One region of the Pseudorhizobium banfieldiae genome, then DNA from elsewhere that is predicted to be linked to it. Evidence: predicted binding sites of a transcription regulator. Region 1 holds the regulator's gene; each other region holds the start of a gene.

Evidence for each region. The regulator LexA, encoded in region 1, represses DNA repair genes until DNA is damaged. The targets are predictions, from matches to a motif close to TGTTCNNNNTGTGTTCNG.
Region 2: the regulator LexA is predicted to act here: its motif matches at 1,567-1,584, upstream of NT26_RS00195 (DNA recombination protein RmuC).
Region 3: the regulator LexA is predicted to act here: its motif matches at 1,477-1,494, upstream of NT26_RS17150 (helicase-related protein).
Region 4: the regulator LexA is predicted to act here: its motif matches at 1,277-1,294, upstream of NT26_RS20350 (YifB family Mg chelatase-like AAA ATPase).

What each region holds. Positions count from the first base shown of each region.
Region 1 covers NZ_FO082820.1:1,555,083-1,558,721, forward strand. The annotation lists gene NT26_RS07720 (ComEC/Rec2 family competence protein) at 1-1,676, shown strand, start outside; gene lexA (transcriptional repressor LexA) at 1,657-2,373, opposite strand; gene kdsA (3-deoxy-8-phosphooctulonate synthase) at 2,580-3,422, shown strand; gene eno (phosphopyruvate hydratase) at 3,518-3,639, shown strand, end outside.
Region 2 covers NZ_FO082820.1:40,243-43,881, forward strand. The annotation lists gene NT26_RS00190 (ribokinase) at 1-283, opposite strand, end outside; gene NT26_RS00195 (DNA recombination protein RmuC) at 335-1,534, opposite strand; gene def (peptide deformylase) at 1,659-2,171, shown strand; gene fmt (methionyl-tRNA formyltransferase) at 2,235-3,170, shown strand; gene truA (tRNA pseudouridine(38-40) synthase TruA) at 3,170-3,639, shown strand, end outside.
Region 3 covers NZ_FO082820.1:3,517,281-3,520,919, forward strand. The annotation lists gene NT26_RS17150 (helicase-related protein) at 1-1,333, opposite strand, end outside; gene NT26_RS22205 (DUF3309 family protein) at 1,664-1,819, shown strand; gene NT26_RS17155 (YMGG-like glycine zipper-containing protein) at 1,848-2,105, shown strand; gene phbB (beta-ketoacyl-ACP reductase) at 2,180-2,905, opposite strand; gene NT26_RS17165 (acetyl-CoA C-acetyltransferase) at 3,001-3,639, opposite strand, start outside.
Region 4 covers NZ_FO082820.1:4,221,102-4,224,740, forward strand. The annotation lists gene NT26_RS20340 (YraN family protein) at 1-126, shown strand, start outside; gene gshB (glutathione synthase) at 243-1,193, shown strand; gene NT26_RS20350 (YifB family Mg chelatase-like AAA ATPase) at 1,374-2,906, shown strand; gene cysK (cysteine synthase A) at 2,983-3,639, opposite strand, start outside.

The DNA of each region.
Region 1 (3,639 bases):
GGATCTTCTCCCTGCGCAGCATGATCGCCGACCGGATACGCAGCGTAGTACCAGGGGACGCGGGTGCGTTCGCAGCAGCCATTGTCACCGATGAGAGACGTGCGATCTCCCGAGAAACGACGGAGGCCCTGCGCATCTCCGGCCTTGCCCATATCGTGGCGATCTCCGGGCTCAACATGGCGCTTGCGGCCGGTATCTTCTTCGTCGGACTGCGCAGTTGCCTCTGCCTCTTCACCGGCTTCGCCCAGGCGTGGCCGGTGAAGAAGATCGCCGCCACCGGGGCGCTGCTCATGGCCACTGCCTACTATCTCGTCTCCGGCTTTGCGGTCTCTGCAGAGCGAGCCTACTTGATGATGGCGGTGATGCTCATCGCCGTATGGTTCGACCGCGCCGCAATCAGCCTTCGCAATATCGCATTGGCGGCCCTCATCATGCTGGCAATGGCCCCCTCCGAGATCATGGGGCCGAGCTTCCAGATGTCATTCGCGGCGACGGCCGCGCTGGTCGCGGGTTATGCCTATTGGAGCCGGCGCGGCGCAGGGGAGGATCCGGAACCATCGATCTTCGCCCGGGGCAGGCTCGCGCCGGTGCTGACCGGCTGGCACTGGATGGCGGGGATTTTTGCAACTTCGCTGATCGGCGGATTGTCGACGGCGATCTATTCGATGGAGCACTTTCACCGGCTTGCCGGCTATGGCCTGGCGGCCAACCTCGCCGTCATGCCGATCATCTCGTTCGTGGTCATGCCGGCCGGCCTGCTTGGCATGTTGCTGATGCCGCTCGGGCTCGACGCGCCCCTCCTGAAACTGATGGGTCTGGGGCTGGAGGCGGTCATCGCGGTCGCAAAGCACGTGGCCAGCTGGGGTGGAGACGTCGGCACCGGCCGGCAGCACCCCTGGTTCCTGTCGATCGCCTCGATCGGGTTCCTGATCCTCGCCCTGTTGCGCACCCGGCTTCGGCTGGTCGGCGTACCGATCATGGCGCTCGCCTTCGCGCTGAGCTCGCAGGCGAACCGACTGCCCCAACCTGATATTCTGATCTCCGACGACGGCGCGCTGGTGGCACTGTGGAACGATGGCGTTGCCACCAACCGCACGCGCTCGCCGGCGTTTGTCTTCGACCAGTGGCAGCGCGCTCTGCTGCTTCCCGAGCCCGTCCCTCCGGTCATGTCTCCGGCAAGTGACCTCGGCATTGCGGCGGCAGGCCATCCTTCTGTGAAAGCCGCGCTGACGGACGAGCAGCGTGACCGGATCCGTTCGGAGATGTCGTCAACGCTCGCTCTCGCCGCAGCTGATGCGGGCCGGTTCCATTGCCTGCCCAAGCTGTGGTGCGTGGCGGTGGCCCGTGAGGGCGGAGTCAGTATTGCCGTGGTTGAGGATCCGCGACTTGCGGGAAGCGCCTGCGATCTGGCGGCGCTGGTTGTCGCCCCTCGCGCGCGGTTCGACGAATGTCGCTCGGGTGCCGTGCTGTTGAACGGCGCAAGCCTGAGAAAGACTGGCGCGATCGAAATCTACTTGAATGGCAGTCCCGACCCGTCCCTGTGGCGGATCAACGCGGCCAGTGCCGGTACCCGCCGTCCGTGGACCAGCCACCGCTTCTATGACTGGCGCACCGACCGCTTCGACGAAACCCTTCCCGAACCGTTGCTTCGAATGATCAGTGGTAGCGGCGGATGAGGCCGACGAGCTTTCCCTGAACCTTCACCCGATCGGCGGGAAGGATGCGAGTCTCATAGGCCGGGTTGGCAGCCTCCAGCGCGATCGAGGCGCCGCGGCGGCGGAACCGCTTCAGCGTTGCCTCCTCTTCATCGACGAGGGCCACGACAATGTCCCCGGGGCTGGCTGTCTGGCCGTTGCGGATGATGACCGTATCGCCATCCAGGATCCCCGCCTCAATCATCGAGTCGCCCTTGACCTCCAGTGCATAGTGCTCGCCGGCGCCAAGCATTTCGACAGGCACCGCAATATCATGCGTATTGTTCTGGATTGCCGAGATCGGCACGCCCGCCGCGATGCGTCCCATGACCGGCACGCTCGTGCTTGCGTTCTCGTTGCTTGCGGCGATCGGCGAGGGGGGCGGTGCCGGCTTCTGCTTGCCAAGGCTGCCCTCGATGACGCTCGGCGAGAAGCCGCGGCGCGGCTGCAGGCTGGTGCTGTAGGCTTCCGGCAGCTTGATGACCTCGAGTGCTCGCGCCCGATTGGGCAGCCGGCGGATGAAGCCACGCTCCTCGAGCGCCGTGATCAGCCGGTGAATGCCCGACTTCGACGCCAGATCGAGCGCATCCTTCATCTCGTCGAAGGACGGAGGCACGCCCGACTCCTTCATCCTCTCGTGAATGAAAAGAAGCAGTTCCTGCTGTTTGCGCGTGAGCATCCGGGTTCCCTGACGATGAAACAAATACGGAACAGACCATATATGTTCCGGGTGTGTTCCGCAAGGCTAAAGTTCCAGCTGCGTCGGCGCGCTTATGCCTTGGCTCCGTGACAGAGGCGGTGGTTGCTGTTATGGACATCGCGTCCGCCGCAGCCGGGTCCACGCGACGGAGCAGATGCCGCTTGAAAAGGAGTGCCGCCATGGACATGAAGCCCAATCCCGAAGTTGTCGTGGGTGACGGCGAAGGCCGGGTGCTGTTCTCCCAGTCGAGCCGCATCGCACTGATAGCGGGCCCCTGCCAGATGGAGAGCCGTGACCACGCCTTCATGATCGCCGGAAGGCTCAAGGAACTCTGCGCCGAGCTCGGGATCGGCCTCGTCTACAAGTCCTCCTTTGACAAGGCGAACCGGACATCTTTGTCGGGCAAGCGTGGCATCGGCCTGGACAAGGCCATGGAGATATTCGCGGACCTGAAGAAGGAGTTCGGATTCCCGGTGCTCACCGACGTTCATACCGAGGAGCATTGCGCGCTCGTCGCGCCGATAGTCGATATCCTGCAGATACCGGCCTTCCTTTGCCGCCAGACCGATCTGCTGATCGCCGCCGCAAAGACCGGTCGCGCCATCAACGTCAAGAAGGGCCAGTTCCTGGCGCCCTGGGACATGAAGAACGTCCAGGCCAAGTTCACCGCAAGCGGCAATCCGAACGTGCTTCTCTGCGAGCGTGGCGCCTCCTTCGGCTACAATACGCTGGTCTCGGACATGCGCTCGCTGCCGATCATGGCCGCCATGGGGTCGCCGGTCGTCTTCGATGCCACCCATTCCGTGCAGCAGCCCGGCGGGCAGGGCGGTTCATCCGGTGGCCAGCGCGAATTCGTCGAGACGCTGGCGCGCGCGGCAGTGGCGGTCGGCGTCGCCGGCCTCTTCATCGAGACGCACGAGGACCCGGACAATGCGCCCTCCGATGGCCCGAACATGGTTCATCTGAAAGACATGCGACGGCTCCTGGAAAAGCTTCTGGCCTTCGATGCCGTCGCCAAGGCTGCCTAGGCGCCGCAGCGGGAGCCGGATTGTAATTCGCCTGTCATCGATTAAGAGACATTGTCGATAACCGCAGGGCATTGGGTTTACCTCAGGGAGAGATCATGACCGCCATTACCGATATCATCGCACGCGAAATCCTCGACAGCCGCGGCAATCCGACCGTGGAGGTCGATGTCTACCTGGAGGATGGCAGCATGGGCCGCGCGGCTGTCCCCTCGGGCGC
Region 2 (3,639 bases), 1.5 Mb from region 1:
GAATGAGAGCCGTACCCGTCGGCCCGTCAACATGATCGACGGCGGTCAGGTCGACACCCGCCTGATTGAGAAGTGAAAGCGCCGGCTTGGAAAACTCGTCCTTGCCGACGGCCCCTACCATGCACACGAAGCTCCCGGCCCGCCGTGCAGCCAGCGCCTGATTTGCGCCCTTGCCGCCGGCGGCGGTAGCAAAGCCGGTTCCGGCCACCGTCTCACCCGGTTCCGGCAGGCGCTCGGTGTTGGCGATCAGGTCCATGTTGATGGATCCGAAGACGGTGATCATGGGCACTCTTTCTGCATCGTCAAAATTTGCTGGCGACACTGCCCGAGCCGCTTACTCCTCGTCAACCACCCGCAGCTTCAGGAGCCCGGTCCGGCTTTCCACGGCGCGTGGCTCGTCGCCTGGGCCTGTCGCCTCAACCGCCTGCTCGAGTTCAAGCGCACCGATCTTCGCTCCGCGCCGGACGAGTTTGTCCGACGAGGTGAGAATCTGGTCCACATCCCGCTGCGCCGCCAGGAAATGCCCCTGCAGCTTGCGGGTCCTGTCGTCCAGTCGCGAAAGATCTTCCATCAGGAGTGCCACTTCGCCCTGTATCAGGTGCGCCTGCTCGCGCATCCTCTGATCCTTGAGAACCGCCTGTATGACCTGGATAGACAGCATCAGCAGCGAGGGTGAGACGATCACCACCTTCAGCCGCTGGGCCTTCTGCACCACGGCGTCGAAATGTTCGTGGATCTCCGCAAAGATGGATTCCGACGGTACGAACAGGAAGGCCATGTCCTGTGTCTCGCCGCTGATCAGGTACTTTTCGGCAATATCCCGGACATGGACCTCGAGGTCACGACGGAACTGTACGGCAGCTGCCTTGCGCGCCTCGGGCGCCGCCGTGTCGCGAAACGCATTCCACGCCTCCAGCGGGAACTTCGCGTCGATCACCAGCGGTGAAGCGCCATTCGGCATTCGCACGAGACAGTCAGGCCGCTTGCCGTTGGAAAGCGTGGCCTGGAATTCGTAGGCGCCCATCGGCAATCCGTCCGCGATGATTGCTTCCATCCGCCCTTGCCCGAAGGCGCCGCGCGTCTGCTTGTTCGACAGGATCGCTTGCAATCCGACCACATCCTTTGCCAGGGTCTGGATATTGCTCTGTGCCGCGTCGATAACCGCGAGCCGTTCCTGCAGCAGGCGAAGGTTTTCATGCGTCGATTTCGTTTGTTCGGTGATCGTGCTCCCCAGCCGGTGGGTCATGCCGTCCAGTCGCTGGTTCACCGCATGATTGAGTTCCGCCTGCTTCTGGGAGAGCGTCTCTGCCATGGTCACAAGCCGCCCCTGCATCTCCGCCTGTGCCCGCATCAGCTCTGCGAGGCGGGCCTCCGACTGGGCGGCCTGTCGTGCCTGCTCTGCACTCCTGCGGCGCGAACCCAGAGCAAGGCCGACGGCTGTTAGGCAGAGTGCTGCGAAGAAAACTGCGAGGAGCCAGACGGCGCTGGAGGAATCGGCTGCAAGATCCTGGAGGATCGGGGTGAGGCTGTTCATGCCGACACACTAGCAGAAATCATTTGCGCGGAAAGATCAAATCGTGAACATGCTTCCTTCTGCTGTTGCCGCTGGTCAGCGGCAATCCTGTTCCATCCGGCAAAAAGATGCGCTATGGGAGGCCATGACCATCAAGCCCCTCATCATCCTTCCCGACCCGATCCTGCGCCAGGTTTCCAAGCCGGTGGAGCAGGTCGATTCCGAAATCACGCGTCTCGCCGACGACATGCTGGAGACGATGTATGACGCGCCGGGTATCGGGCTGGCGGCGATCCAGATCGGTGTGCCCCGCCGCCTGCTGGTGATCGACGTCTCAAAGGAGGACGAGGACAAGGCTCCCCAGCTGTTCATCAACCCGCAGATCGTTGCGTCCTCCGATGAGCGCTCGGTCTACGAGGAGGGGTGTCTTTCCATTCCTGACTATTATGCGGAAGTGGAGCGACCGGCTGCGGTGACCGTGGACTATATCGATCGCGAGGGAAAGCAGCAGACCCTCCAGGCTGATGGCCTTCTGGCGACCTGCCTTCAGCACGAGATCGATCACCTGAACGGCGTCCTCTTCATCGATCACATCTCGCGCCTCAAGAGGGAGATGGTGATCAAGAAGTTCACCAAGGCTGCCCGCGCCCGCGCGTAAAAGCGGGCCACGCGTGGTCAACGAACATGGTGGCGGCAGCCGCCGGCAAGGAGCGCAGGCAGCATGGCGCTACGCATCATCTTCATGGGAACACCAGAGTTTTCGGTTCCGACGCTCCGCGCGCTGAAGGACGCCGGCCACGACATCGTCGCGGTCTACAGCCAGCCGCCGCGTCCCGGTGGACGCCGTGGACTGGACCTGCAGAAGTCCCCCGTCCACCAGGCGGCAGAGCTTCTGGGTATCCCGGTCCTTACACCTTTGAACTTCAAGGATGAGGCTGACTGCGAGCAGTTCCGCAGCTTCAGGGCCGATGTCGCTGTGGTGGTTGCCTACGGCTTGCTGCTGCCCGAGCCGATTCTGAACGGCACGCGGCTTGGATGCTACAACGGCCACGCCTCTCTGCTGCCGCGCTGGCGCGGCGCCGCACCGATCCAGCGCGCGATCATGGCCGGCGACAGGAAGACGGGCATGATGGTCATGAAGATGGAGAAGGGGCTGGACACCGGCCCAGTTGCGCTCACCCGCGAGGTGGAGATCGGCGACAACACCACGGCTGGCAAACTCCACGATCAGTTGATGCTGGTCGGCGCCCGCGCCATGGTGGAGGCGATGCAGCGACTGGAAGAGGGCGACCTGCCGCTGAAGTCGCAGCCGGAAGAGGGCATTCTCTATGCCTCCAAGATCGACAAGAACGAGACGCGCATCGACTTCTCTCGACCGGCGACCGAGGTGCACAACCACATTCGGGGTCTTTCCCCCTTTCCGGGGGCATGGTTCGAGGTCGAGATCAATGGCCGTCCCGAGCGCATCAAGGTCCTCTCCTCGGAGCTTGCCGACGGGCAGGGGGCTGCTGGTATGGTTCTTGACGAGAGGCTCGGCATTGCCTGCGGTAGCGGCGCAATCCGACTGACGCGGCTGCAGAAGGCCGGCGGAAAGCCGCTGGCGGCGGCAGACTTCCTGCGCGGAACGTCGCTTCCCGCCGGCACGAGGCTTGGCTGATGCCGCGTTTCCGCATGACCGTGGAATATGACGGAACGACCTATGTCGGCTGGCAGATGCAGGAGAACGGCCATTCGGTTCAGGCTGCACTCCAGAACGGCATCCTGTCTCTGACCGGCGAGTCAGTGTCCATCCGCGGTGCCGGACGGACGGATTCGGGCGTGCACGCGATAGGCCAGGTGATCCACGCCGACCTGACGCGCGACTGGAAGCCCTACACGCTTCGCAACGCCTTGAATGCGCATCTCGGCATGGCAGGCGAAAAGGTTGCCGTCATCGACGTCGCGGCGGTGGACGAGAGCTTCGACGCCCGCTTCTCGGCGGTCAGGCGGCACTATCTCTACCGCATCATCAATCGCCCGGCCCCATTGGCACTTGAAGCCAACCGCGCCTGGTGGGTGCCCAAGCCTCTCGATCACGATTCCATGCATGCCGCCGCCCAGATGCTGGTCGGCCACCATGACTTCAC
Region 3 (3,639 bases), 2.0 Mb from region 1:
GCCAGTGTGTCGGATCAGTCAGCCAGCCCGGGCGGTTCGAGACGTAAGTCCACGTGCGGATCTGCGCGATCCGCGCCGACAAGGTATCGATTTCACCATCCGTGCGGTCAGCGCGCTTGACCTGCTCGGCCATGAATTCCTCATTCACGGTTCCGCGACGCACAAGATCGAAGAAAAGAGTCGAAATGAGGTCCGCATGCTGCGCCGGCGCAATTCGACGGTAGTCCGGGAGCGCGCAAGCCTCCCAAAGCTTTTCGACCCGCGCCGGCGTCGTGGAGATATCCAGGATCTCGGGATAGCGGCAGAGGTGCTCCAGAGCCCGGCTGTCGGTGGCGGGCAGGGCGCGGGTGAGGCCAGGAACAGTGGGAGCCACTTCCAGGCTTTCACGCAGATCCCGGAGCGACGAGAAGTCGAGCGCCTTCGACCGCCACTGCAGGACTTTGACCTCCTGGAACTCATGGCTCTCGATCCGCTCGACAAGTTCGTCGTCTAGCGGCGGGACCTGACCTGTCACGCCGAACGTACCATCGCGGAGATGGCGGCCCGCACGGCCGGCTATCTGGCCCATCTCACCGGGCGTGAGATGCCTGAACTGAAAACCGTCGAACTTGCGGTCCTGGGCGAAGGCAACATGATCGACATCGAGATTGAGTCCCATGCCGATGGCGTCGGTTGCCACCAGATATTCGACATCACCTTCCTGGTAGAGCCCGACCTGGGCGTTGCGGGTGCGCGGGCTGAGCGCCCCGAGAACGACCGCGGCGCCACCCCGTTGCCGGCGTATCAGTTCTGCAATCGCGTAAACCTCGTCGGCCGAGAACGCCACGATGGCCGAACGTTGCGGGAGCCGGGTGATCTTCTTCTGGCCCGCATAGAAAAGTTGCGACATCCGTGGCCGCTCGACGATGGTGATGCCGGGCAGGATGCGCTCCAGGATCGGCCGCATCGTGCCGGCACCGAGAAGCAGCGTCTCCTCGCGACCTCGCAGATGCAGGATGCGATCGGTGAAGATGTGTCCGCGCTCGAGATCGGCGGCCAGTTGCACCTCATCGATCGCGACGAATGCAGCGTTCGTTTCCCGCGGCATCGCTTCGACGGTGCAGACAGAAAACCGGGCATTCGACGGGCTGATCTTTTCCTCGCCGGTCACCAGCGCGACCGCGTTTGTCCCGACCTTCTCCACCACCCGGGTGTAGACTTCGCGAGCAAGAAGTCTCAGCGGCAGGCCGATCACACCGCTGCCGTGGGCCACCATCCGTTCGATCGCATAGTGGGTCTTGCCGGTATTGGTGGGGCCGAGAACGGCGGTAACACCGCGGCCGCTGAGGATCATAGGATGGAAATTCAAATCCGTATCCGTACATGGTGAGTGCCGGAGCACGCGTCACCAGCGCCCCAGACATGGCAATCGCAAGCCGGCATGGCAAGACGCCAGCGTGCCTGTCCCGCTGTTTTGCAAGGTCGTCATGAACAAAGCGGAACAAATTGGCGACGAATCGCTGACTCGCTCGGATGCTGTTTTGTTCTCACGCGGCCTATGGCCGCGTGCGCATTCCTTGCGCTGGTCCTGGAACAAATTGTTTTCCCGTCCATTGATGCCGCGGAACAAAACGGTAGAAGATGCGTTTGTTCCCGCATCCTGAATGTTGGATCGGAGAATAGCATGCTCGGTACGGTGTTGCTGGTAATCCTGATACTGCTCCTGATTGGCGCTTTGCCGAATTGGGGTTACAGCCGCGGCTGGGGCTACGGACCATCAGGAGGTCTCGGGCTCATCCTGGTCATCGTCATAATCCTCCTGCTCATGGGCAGGATCTAGTAAAGCGTCGTCAAATCGGGAAGGAAAAATCATGAAGAAGATCTTGCTCGCCGCCGCCCTCATCGGCTCTCTCGCATCCTGCACCTCCACGGAACGCGGCACGGCCATCGGCGCCGGTACCGGCGCTGTTGTCGGCGGCCTTGCAACGAACAGCTGGGGTGGTGCAGCGGTCGGCGCGGTCGCAGGTGGTGCGGTCGGCGCGCTGGTGGGTGCCTCCCAGGAGCGCTCGGGCTACTGCGTCTATCGGGATCGCTACGGCCGGACCTACGAAGCACGCTGCCGCTAATTGGCACCTTCTGTAACAAAAAAGCGGCGCCGGTAACCCCGGCGCCGCTTTTCGTTTTGTCTTCCGAATGAGGATCAGGCGAAGTACTGCCCCCCGTTCACGGTCAGGGTCGATCCCGTAATGAAACCTGCGTCGTCTGATGCAAGGAAGACCACGCAACGTGCGATTTCCTCCGGTTCGCCCAGTCGGCCCACCGGAATCTGCGGGATGATCCGCTCGTTCAGGACCTTTTCCGGTACCGCTTTCACCATGTCAGTGCCGATATAGCCTGGGCAGATGGCGTTGACGGTGATGTTCTTGGCCGCCCCTTCCTGCGCGAGCGCCTTCGTGAAGCCGAGATCGCCTGCCTTCGCGGCGGAGTAGTTGACCTGGCCCATCTGTCCCTTCTGGCCGTTGATCGACGAGATGTTGATGATGCGTCCGAACCCGCGATCACGCATGCCGCCCCAGACCTGATGGGTCATATTGAACAGGCCGGTGAGGTTCGTGCCGATGACCTCGTTCCATTGCTCGGGCGTCATCTTGTGGAACATCCCGTCGCGGGTAATCCCGGCATTGTTGACGAGGACTTCGACCGGACCGATCTCGACCTCGATGCGGGCGACACCGTCTGCACATTCCTGATAGTTGGAGACGTCCCATTTGAAGACGGGAATGCCAGTCTCTTCGCCGAAGGCTTTCGCCTTCTCCTCGTTTCCCGCAAAACTGGCCGCGACGCGAAATCCGGCGGCGGCAAGCGCGACCGATATGGCTGCTCCTATCCCGCGCGTCCCCCCCGTAACCAATGCAACCCTACTCATGCAGCTCTCCTCCGTTGCACCTTCAAGCAGCCCTCGCGAGCCCGCGCAGAATTAATCAGGCCGGCCGCCGCATCGGTTGCGGCAACCGTCGCCCGTCACATCGCCTCTAGGCACATGGCAACACCCATGCCGCCTCCGATGCAGAGCGTGGCCAGGCCCTTGCGGGCGCCACGCCGCTTCATCTCAAACACAAGCGTATTGAGAATGCGCGCACCCGAGGCGCCGATCGGATGACCGATCGCGATGGCGCCGCCGTTGACATTGACGATTGCCGTATCCCAACCGAGTTCCTTGTTGACGGCGCAAGCCTGGGCAGCGAAAGCCTCGTTCGCCTCAACCAGGTCCAGGTCCTGCGGCTTCCACCCTGCCTTCTCCAGCGCTCTCCTCGAGGATGGAATGGGTCCCGTCCCCATGATCTGCGGATCGACGCCGGCCGTCGCCCAGGAGACGATCCGCACGAGCGGCTGGATACCTCTGCGGCTCGCCTCCTCTTCCGTCATCAGGACGGCAGCGGCGGCACCATCATTGATACCAGAGGCATTGCCGGCGGTCACCGTACCCTCCTTGTCGAAGGCCGGGCGAAGCTTCGCCATGTTGTCGAGGGTTGCTCCGGCGCGGATGTACTCGTCGGTATCGACCGTAACATCGCCCTTGCGCCCCTTCACCACGAAGGGAACGATCTCATCCTTGAACCGTCCGGCAGCCTGCGCGGCTTCCGCCTTGTTCTGCGACTG
Region 4 (3,639 bases), 1.6 Mb from region 1:
CGCATTCGCGCAGCAAGCGACATATGGCTTTCACGCCGTTCGGATGCCGCGCGCCTGTCGCAACGCTACGATGTCGTTGCCGTGCTTCCCGGCCGTCTTCCAAAGCACTTCCCAGATGCATTCTGAGGGAGTTCGTGCTTTGTCGCCGTCGGTGCGGTAGCCGTCGTCAGGGCTATACCAGCCGTTGCCTTTGACGAGCCGCCGTCCTACATCAGGCGGGCATTTTTGAAGGGGCAGGGACGATGGCGAACATCCGCAGGGTCGCATTCCAGATGGACCATGTCTCCAGCATCAACATTGCTGGAGATTCCACCTTTGCCATGGCGCTGGAGGCGCAGGCGCGCGGCTACGAGCTCTTCCACTACACCCCGGACCGTCTGACCATGCGCGACGGCAAGATCTTTGCCGCCGTGGAGCCGATGCAGGTCCGCGATGTCAAGGGCGACCACTACAGCCTCGGAGAGCGCGAGCGCGTCGACCTTTCTACCATGGACGTGATCCACCTGCGCCAGGACCCGCCCTTCCATATGGGCTACATCACCTCGACGCATCTGCTCGAGCGCATCCATCCGAAGACACTGGTGGTCAACGACCCCGCATGGGTCCGCAATTCGCCGGAGAAGATCTTCGTCACCGAATTTGCCGACCTGATGCCGGCGACGCTGATCAGCCGCGACGTGCAGGAGATCGCCGCCTTCCGCCAGGAGATGGGCGACATCATCCTGAAGCCGCTCTACGGCAATGGTGGCGCAGGCGTGTTCCATTCCGCCCGCGACGACCGCAACTTCACGTCGCTGCTGGAAATGTTCGAACAGGTCTATCGCGGCGAGCCCTACATCGCGCAGGCTTATCTGCCGGCCGTGCGCAAGGGCGACAAGCGCATCCTGCTGGTGGATGGAGAGCCTGTCGGCGCCATCAACCGCGTGCCGGCGGAGACCGACAGCCGTTCCAACATGCATGTCGGCGGCCGTGCCGAGGCCGTCGAACTGACGCGGCGTGATCGGGAGATATGCCAACGGATCGGGCCCGCGCTTCGGGAGCGTGGCTTCATCTTCGTCGGCATCGACGTCATCGGCGATTACATGACGGAGATCAACGTAACGTCGCCGACCGGTATTCGCGAGGTGAAGAAGTTCGGCGGCGCCGATGTTGCTGGCCTGCTTTGGGACGCGATCGAAGCCAAGCGCCCTTGATCTGCGGCTGCAGACCAGTTTTGTTCTCGCGCTACAATCTCCTGCAACCGAAGATCAACAGAGACGGGAAATAGTTCCTGCGATGTTCTTGTTTTATTCTCATTTCCATGCCAGATTGCAATCGCTGGCGCGGAAAGCGTGGATCGCTTGGCGCTTCTGGCATGAGCTTGGAGGCGGTTTATGGTGGCGCGTGTCTCTACGGTTGCATTTCAGGGTATAGAAGGCGTTCCTGTCGAAGTTCAGGTGATGGTCTCTCCCGGCAAGCTGCTGATGCCGATTGTCGGGCTTCCCGACAAGGCGGTGGCGGAAAGCCGCGAAAGGGTCCAGGCAGCCCTCCATGCCTCCGGACTTTCGCTTCCGCCCAAGAAGGTGACGGTGAACCTTGCGCCGGCCGATCTTCCCAAGGAAGGCTCGCACTTCGATTTGGCCATCGCGCTCGGTCTCATGGCGGCCCTTGGCGCCATTCCGGCCGATGCCCTGTCCGGCTATGTCGTCATTGGCGAACTGAATCTCGATGGCACCTTGGCGCCGGTGGCCGGCGCGCTTCCGGCGGCGATCAGCGCGAATGCGCTCGGCAAGGGCCTGATATGTCCGGCGGACAGCGGGGCCGAGGCAGCCTGGGCCGGATCCGATATCGACATCCTGGCGCCCCGGAGCCTGATCGCGCTCGCCAACCATTTTCGCGGTACGCAGGTTCTCTCCCGGCCGCAGCCGGCCGTGCGCGCACTGCCGGCAAACCTGCCGGACCTGATCGACATAAAGGGACAGGAGAGTGCCAAGCGCGCGCTGGAGGTAGCCGCCGCAGGAGGTCACAACCTGCTGATGGTCGGTCCCCCCGGCTCGGGGAAGTCGATGTTGGCGGCACGCCTGCCGTCTATCCTTCCGCCTTTGTCTGCGGCGGAACTTCTCGAAGTCTCGATGATCCATTCCATCGCTGGCCAGCTCTCCGGCGGCAAGCTTTCGGACCGCCGTCCGTTCCGCACGCCGCATCACTCTGCCACCATGGCCGCTCTCGTGGGCGGCGGGTTGCGGGCAAAGCCTGGCGAGGCTTCACTCGCCCACCACGGCATTCTCTTCCTTGACGAGTTCCCGGAGTTCGCGCCGCAAGTGCTGGACGCGCTGCGCCAGCCACTCGAGACGGGGGAATGCGTTATTGCCCGCGCCAACCACAGGGTCTCCTATCCGGCCAGCATTCAGCTTGTTGCGGCAATGAACCCGTGTCGCTGTGGCATGGCCGGAGAGCCTGGCCACACCTGCGCGCGCGGGCCGAAATGCGTGTCGGATTATCAGGGGCGTATTTCAGGGCCGTTGATGGATCGGATCGATATCAGGATCGATGTGCCGGCAGTCTCTGCAGCCGATCTCATCAAGCCTCGGCCGGCTGAGGCGAGCGCCGACGTCGCAAGACGCGTCGCCGCCGCTCGTGAGCGGCAGCAGGAGCGCTTCCGGGCGGAAGGGGCGCCACATGTCTCGACCAACGCACGGTGCTCCACTGCGTTGATCGAGAAGATCGCCGAGCCGGATGCGGGGGGACTTCAATTGCTGCGCGATGCGGCGGAGAAGTTGAAGTTCTCCGCGCGCGGCTACCATCGGGTCCTGAAGGTCGCCCGCACGCTTGCCGACCTCGATGGATGCGATACCGTCAGTCGCATCCATCTGGCCGAAGCGATCTCCTACCGCATGGCAGGGGAGCGGCTCTCGGCGGCGGCCTAGAAGAGACAGCGAATGGTTGGTGGCGATTAGCGGGTAGCGGACGGACGCATCCGTCCGCCACTCGGCATCAGGATGTTCAGCCGCCCAGACCTTCGAACAACGCCGTGGACAGGTAGCGCTCGGCGAAGGAGGGGATGATGACGACGATGTTCTTGCCCGCGTTCTCCTCGCGGCTACCCACCTTGATCGCCGCGGCGAGTGCCGCGCCGGAGGATATGCCGACCGGCACGCCCTCCAGCCGGGCGACGAGCCGTGCCGTCTCGAACGCCTCGTCGTTGGAGATCGTGACGACCTCATCATAGACGCCGGTATCGAGGATCTGCGGCGCGAACCCTGCACCGATTCCCTGGATCTTGTGGGGGCCCGGATTGCCGCCGGAGAGGACCGGGCTGTCGGTCGGTTCGACTGCAACCACCTTGAGCTCCGGCTTGCGACCCTTCAGCACCTGTCCCGCGCCGGTGATCGTGCCGCCGGTGCCGATGCCGGAGACGAGGATGTCGATCTGGCCGTCCGTGTCGTTCCAGATCTCCTCCGCCGTCGTCTTGCGGTGGATCTCAGGGTTAGCTGGGTTCTCGAACTGCTGCGGGATGACGGCGTCGGGAAGGGTGGAGGCAAGCTCCTCAGCTTTGGCGATGGCGCCCTTCATTCCCTTCGGGCCTTCCGTCAGCACCAGTTCGGCGCCGAGAAGGGCGAGCATCTTGCGGCGCTCGATCGACATCGTCTCGGGCATGGT